DNA from 3 places in the Paenibacillus sp. P3E genome. Region 3 is predicted to be linked to each of the others. Evidence: predicted binding sites of a transcription regulator. Region 3 holds the regulator's gene; each other region holds the start of a gene.
The links. The regulator Rex, encoded in region 3, represses fermentation and respiration genes when NADH is low (regulators of the CRP and FNR family bind a similar motif). The targets are predictions, from matches to a motif close to TTGTGAAATATTTCACAA.
Positions count from the first base shown of each region.

Region 1: qoxA (cytochrome aa3 quinol oxidase subunit II) is a predicted target of Rex. The motif match lies at 1,111-1,128, and genes of this name have one in related genera.
Region 2: nirB (nitrite reductase large subunit NirB) is a predicted target of Rex. The motif match lies at 1,201-1,218, and genes of this name have one in related genera.

Region 1 covers NZ_LVWH01000235.1:3,286-5,565, reverse strand. The annotation lists gene qoxA (cytochrome aa3 quinol oxidase subunit II) at 1-864, opposite strand, end outside; gene A3842_RS30630 (polysaccharide deacetylase family protein) at 1,366-2,280, shown strand, end outside.
Region 2 covers NZ_LVWH01000081.1:857-3,136, reverse strand. The annotation lists gene nirB (nitrite reductase large subunit NirB) at 1-1,102, opposite strand, end outside; gene A3842_RS08315 (hypothetical protein) at 1,313-2,068, opposite strand; gene ric (iron-sulfur cluster repair di-iron protein) at 2,186-2,280, opposite strand, start outside.
Region 3 covers NZ_LVWH01000114.1:31,313-33,592, forward strand. The annotation lists gene dinG (ATP-dependent DNA helicase DinG) at 1-355, shown strand, start outside; gene A3842_RS10360 (redox-sensing transcriptional repressor Rex) at 542-1,195, shown strand; gene A3842_RS10365 (amidohydrolase) at 1,182-2,280, shown strand, end outside.

The DNA of each region.
Region 1 (2,280 bases), on a different contig from region 3:
CATATCCATCTCCTTGCCTTCACCGCTCATATGCTCGCTGTGGTCTCCCGGAGGAGGGCTGAATTCCAGATGGGTGGAAGAATAAGTTTTACGTCCAAGAAAATCGGTGGCGAGCAGGCCCTTGAATTCTTCTTCTGTAAGCTTAGGAGCCGTTTCCTTGACCTCTTTCACCCACTTGTCATAATCCTTGCTGCTCATGACAAGCGCTTCGAATTCCATATGGGCGAAGCCTTTACCGCTGAAGTTGGCATTCTTGCCAATATATGAGCCTTCAGTATCTGCGGAAAGATGAAGCGTGGTAAGCATGTCGCTCATCGCATACTTTTGTCCGGCAAGCTGTGGAATCCATAGGCTTGTGATGGTACCGAAAGAGTACATTCTGAACTCTACTGCCCGGTGCACCGGCATATTGACATAGTTCACGGTTTCAATGCCTTCCTCTGGATAGCTGAAATGCCATTTCCAGTTGGAAGAAGAAGCATAGATGACGAGAGGAGTCTGGTCTTTGTAATCTTCGGCCTGCTTCTCGACAGCGCTAGTCGTTTTGACTGTCACAACGGACAGGAAGGCCACGATAATGATCGGGATAATAATCCAGATCGCTTCGAGCACCTTGTTGCCCTCCTCATGCTCCGGAATGTATCCTTCATTGCTTTTCTTGGCCCGGTATTTCACCAGCACGAAGATATATAAGATGTAGACAACGGCCAGAACACCGAGCATCACGAGAATAGAAAGGATGATGGTGTCAGATAAAGTTCGTGCAGACGGCCCCTTCGGGTTCAGAACAGCGAGTGAACTGCATCCCGGCAGGAGGAGGATGAGGCTGAGAAACAAAGCGTATAACGGTCCCTTTTTTTTCATATAGAACTCCTTCCTTCAATAGTTCTTTTCATGCACCGATCTTTAGCGGGCAAACATTAACCTGTATCTATAGTAAGAAGTACTTACCCATAATGCAAAATACATATTTTGTAATAAAAGCTATAATCGTCCTTAAAAATGTCCATTCAGTTAAATATATGTGATCAATTTGTTACAACATCCTTAACGTATGATAAAGATCACAGTAACGGTGCGCCTTAAGGTTATTTTAAGAATGTTCAAATTTTGTTCATAATTTCACAAATGTTACTATTTTCGTCACAAATATTTAAGCCGTAAAAGGCCCGAATTCATTGGGATTTGCTTACTATGACAGCATTCGACTAAGTTTGAGTTCTTTCTGAAAATAATGACAATATGTCATATATCACAGCATAACAGTTACAACTTTTTCTGCTCGCGGTTACAATCTCTCAAATTACGTTATATCTATGTATGCTAAAGTAATAGATAAATATACATAGATTGGAGATTGTGTCGGTGGCTACTAAAAAGATAATGCTCTTATTCATGTCTTTATTCCTGTGCTTCGGTGTCATTCAAACAACAGCAAGTGCAACGGGAGTGAACAAATCTCTGAAGTTGGGGGTAGGGGATACCCTAAGCGGTATCACAGCCGTATCCCAAAATGATACCTATTATGTTCCTCTCCGCGCTTTGGCGGCAGAACTGAAGTGGACCCTCACCGGTCTTCCAGATGGCATTCAGGTCGACGGCGGGGGACGAACGCTCAGGCTGCTGGGGGACAATGGGGGAGCTAAGCTCCAGGATGGAACGGTTGCCAAGGCAGATACATTTCTTCAGAACGGAACATTGATGGTTCCGCTGAAGATAAGCGCCTACCTCGGATATATCATTTCCTTTGAACCGGAGAAATATTTACTGCGCGTCTATGATGCCTCGGCAACCTTGGATGACGCAGGGTTCTTAAGCAAATACAAGAGCGAGCTGACGCCGCCTGTAACCCCCGAAGAACCTGCAAAAACTCCTGTAGCCAAGCCGGGTACTACCTTGTATCTGACCTTTGATGACGGACCGTCAGCGACAACATCTGAGCTGCTGGACATCCTGGACAAGTATGATGTCAAGGCAACGTTCTTCATGATTGGACCCAATATGAACCGTTATCCTTCCCAGGTGAAGCGGATTGTGGAGATGGGAAGTGGTCTCGGCTTGCATGGCATGACGCACCGCAAAGAGAAGTTCTATGCGTCTGCCTCTGCTGCACTTGCCGAAATGAACGGGGACAACGCTATCCTTACGAAGATCACTGGCAAAGGGACAACACTGATTCGTCCGCCATACGGCAGCAAGCCTTATTTCATCAAGACCTTTAGAGACAAAGTGCTGGGTCAAGGCTATCATCTGTGGGACTGGAATGTGGACTCGGACGAC
Region 2 (2,280 bases), on a different contig from region 3:
CCCCGACAATAATATTATTATTAAGCAGAATCTTCTTGTAGGTCCGCTTCCATTCATCTTTGGCTGAGATGACGGTGTGCTCTGAGGTTTCTGTGAACTCACCGGCAGAGAAGACATCTACTCCAGAGATTTTTAGCTTGGTGGCTACAACCGAACCTTCATAAGGCTGAGTCGGCACGTTGCACAAATGTTTGGCAAGCACCATTCCTTGCTCGAACAATGGTGCAACCAGACCATAGCAAGTTCCTCTGTGTTCTGTACATTCACCTACGGAATATACATCTGGCATCGAGGTTTGCAGATAGTCATCGACAACAATCCCGCGGTTTACCGCAATGCCGCTTTCTCTGGCGAGCTGTATATTCGGCTTAATTCCCACAGCCATCACTACAAAATCCGCCGCCAGCTCCGATCCGTCACTGAAACGAAGTCCGTTCACACGTTCATCCCCGGTCAGCTCAACGGTCTGCTTGCCCATGGCAAACTTCACGCCCTGGCGGGCCAGTTCTGCCTGAAGCATGGAGGAAGCTGTATGATCCAGCTGGCGCTCCATCAGATCTTCCAGCAGATGCACAACCGTAACGTCCATGCCGAGATTCACAAGTCCTTTGGCCGCTTCCAGTCCCAGGAGTCCGCCCCCGATAACTGCTGCCGTGCGGTACTGCTTGGCTGCTGCAAGCATGGCATCACAATCTGCGATATCACGGAAGCCAACTACCCCCTCCTTGTCGCTTCCCGGTACTGGCAGAATGAACGATTTCGAGCCTGTAGCAATGATCGCTTTGTCATAGGCAACCGACAGCCCATTATCTGTGATGATCTGCCGAGATGCTTCATCAATACGGATAACTGTGGTTCCTGTATGCAAAGTAATATGATGATCCGCATACCACTGGCGGTCATTGAGGATAATGTCTTCGATTGTTTTGCTGCCTTCCAGAACGTAGGACAGCATAATGCGATTGTAATTGGGATGCGGCTCACTTCCGAACACAGTAATATCATAAGCGCCGCCAAGCTTCAAAATCTGCTCAATTGTGCCTACTCCTGCCATTCCGTTACCTATGAGTACTAGCTTTTCTCTCTCCACTGTCACTGTCATGACCCTCCTTCATGCGTCTGAACTTCAACACAACATGATCTGATAGTGAAATTATACTGTTAAAATTTAAAGCGGATTTGTGATTGCAGTCACACCAATTGTGAAGCATTTCACATAATTTTAATCACGCTTCCTTAACTCTTTTGGGACACAAAAAAACGCCATATTCCTTGACGTAAGCCTAAGGAATGTGGCGAAATAGTACTTCATTTAGAGCAACACAAGCACAACCTCCAGAGTATCCTGTGGTCTAAGCTTCATATCGATCCCGGTGTCCAGCAGTTGCTTGCCATTGACCTTCAGCATCCATGCCTCATTACTGAGCGGCTTGTAATCCATTATACTGATTATCGTCTTATTATCCTCGGAGAGTTGCACCATTCCGCTGGTCTTCAATACACCCCGTACGGACAGGTCCTCGGTATACGGCAGTACGTAAGAATGCGTCATTTGCGGCTGCTCACTACCCCCGTTAACAGTGAAAATGACCGGCTGCAGTTCTGCCCCGCTTGCTGCTGGTACGGCTTCAGCCACGATAGTGTCCCCGCGGTCAACGCGGCTGTTCCAATCCGTATTTTTTTTGCCATTCAATTGAATCTCCCAACTCCACTCGGGACTCAAAGATACTTTGTTGACTGCCAGGATCTTGTACCCGTCATCCGCAAACGTGGCTACGCCACTGTTCTTGAGCAACTCGATGAGCGTCACCCCATCTGTATAGGCTTCACTTAGCTGCCTGCCCGCGCTTCCAGCGAGCTCGCTGTCACCGACCCGAACCGAAAAGCCCGGTCCGGCATTTCCAGCCGCGGCATCGTTCCCATCTGTTGGAGTGCCAAGCACCGATGAGCAGCCGCTTAAGGTTGCAATTATCATTATTCCCAGTAAAATACGCCACACCCACTTCGCGGACATTCCCGGCACCGCCTTCTCCCGCCTGACTCCAGCCTTCCGCTGCTGTTCAGACATGTCTTGATTATGTACATTGTCTTTTTTAAGAATAACGTAAACGGGTGCCGTTCTCAAATACTCCTTGTCCCAGCATAAAAAAAGTCCCCGAAGGGACTTGTGAAAACCGCTAATCTTCTATTGGTAACGCAGGAAAAGGATGTTGTTCTCCAGATGGACATGCTCAAAGGTCATGCCTTCCAGTTCTTCAAGACGGGCATAGGTCAGACGGT
Region 3 (2,280 bases):
TGTGGATATTCCCGGCGAGGCTTTGACCTGTCTGGCCATTGTCAGACTGCCTTTTCAACCACCGAACCATCCGCTTGCGGAGGCTAAGGCAGAGCTGCTTCAGGCACAGAAAAAGAACCCGTTTATGAAGCTGTCGGTTCCCCAGGCGGTTATCCGCTTCAAACAGGGTTTCGGCCGGCTGGTGCGTACTGCCCAGGACCGGGGTATTGTTATAGTATATGATACCAGGGTTATCGAATCTTATTACGGAAAGTATTTCCTCTACTCGCTGCCTGGACCCAAAATGGAGCATATGCTGACGGATCAGATGGTTCCGCGAATTGCGGAATGGCTTGAAGACGGCAGCGTATCTTAACCTGCAATCATTTCAAATATAGTCAAGGAACAACGAAGCTCTGTTCTCCTGGTATCCGGTTCGTGCTGAGATACCAGGGAATGGATTGTACTTATGCTCACAAAACTTGGCATATGCTTACGAAGTGAGTTTTGTACGAAGTAATACTATGATGCATTGCTCACAAAACTTTTAGGAGGAGAAAATATGAAATCGGATAAAATATCGGAGGCCGTGGTACGCAGACTTCCAGTGTACCTGCGCTTCCTGAATGATCTCCTGAAGCGTGAAATCTCCACCGTATCTTCCCAGGAGCTGGGACAAAAGCTGGATCTGAATCCGGCGCAAATCCGCAAGGATTTGGCCTATTTCGGGGATTTCGGCAGAAAGGGTATTGGCTATGATGTGTCATACCTGATTGAGAAAATCCGCCATATCTTGAAGCTTGACCAGCAAATCAACGTGGCATTGGTGGGTGCAGGTAATCTCGGCCACGCTCTCTCAAATTACAATGCTTACTTGAAGGACACGATGAAAATCACTGCTGTTTTTGATTCCTATGCTCCCAAGGTCGGGCAGAAAATCAACTCACTCATTGTCCAGCCCATGGAAGAGCTGGGAAGCACGATCCGCGAACAGGGCATCCGCATCGGTATTATCACTGTACCGGATAGTGAAGCACAGAATGTTGCAGATATTCTGGTAGATTCAGGCATTGAGGCGATCCTTAATTTTGCACCCGTAATCTTGAAGACGCCATCCAACATCCGGATTCACGCCGCTGATTTTACTACCGATTTGCAGAGTCTGGCCTATTATTTGCACGATGGAAAGGACGAAGTGGAAGATGAACAGCAATAAGACAGTAATTGTAAATGGGCGATTTCTGGTGCCGGGTACGGAAAGTCCGGTTCTAAGCGGCTATATGACTATAGAAAATGATCTCATCACATACATAGGAGAAGTCAAACCTGTTATTGAAGAAGGGACACAGACCGTTGACGGCAGCCGTCTGTTGTTCATGCCGGGTCTGGTCAACACCCATGGCCACACCGCCATGTCTCTGCTCCGCGGATATGGGGATGACATGGTTCTTCAGAACTGGCTGCAGGAGAAGATGTGGCCCATGGAAGAAAAATTCACTAGTGACGATGTCTACTGGGGAACCTCTTTGTCTGTACTGGAAATGCTGAAGGGAGGCACAACCACCTTCCTGGATATGTATGACCATATGGACAGGGTTGCTGAGGTTTCAGAGCAGTCGGGAATGCGTGCCGTGCTTATGCGCGGGGTTATCGGCCTCTGTCCTGAGGATGTGCAGAACCATAAGCTGGCGGAGGCGATAGCCTTTGCGCGAAATTGGCATGGAAAGGCGGATGGAAGGATCACGACGATGATTTCCCCGCATGCCCCTTACACCTGTCCTCCTGAATTTTTCGTGAAATTTGTACAGGCTGCCCATGATTTGAACCTGCCTATGCATACACACATGTCCGAAACCCGGCGGGAGGTCGAACAGAATGCTGCAGATTACGGCCTGCGTCCGGTAGCGCATCTGGAGAAGCTGGGGATGTTCACGCGGCCGGCCCTCGTGGCTCACGGGGTTCATTTGAATGATGAAGAAATAGAGATTCTAGCACGTTACAACGTAGGGGTATCCCATAATCCTGGCAGTAACTTGAAGCTCGCAAGCGGTGTAGCACGGGTACCGGAGCTGTTGCGTGCGGGAGTCAAGGTATCGCTGGGCACTGACGGTGCGGCAAGCAATAACAATCTGGATATGTTCGAGGAGATGCGCCTGGCTGCTCTGATCCACAAAGGTGTGAGCGGAGATCCAACAGCAGTACCTGCACCGGAAGCATTGCTGATGGCGACCGAATACGGCGCACAGTCGATTTTCCTGGACAACACAGGCCGGCTGGCTCCGGGAATGAAGGCTGATTTCA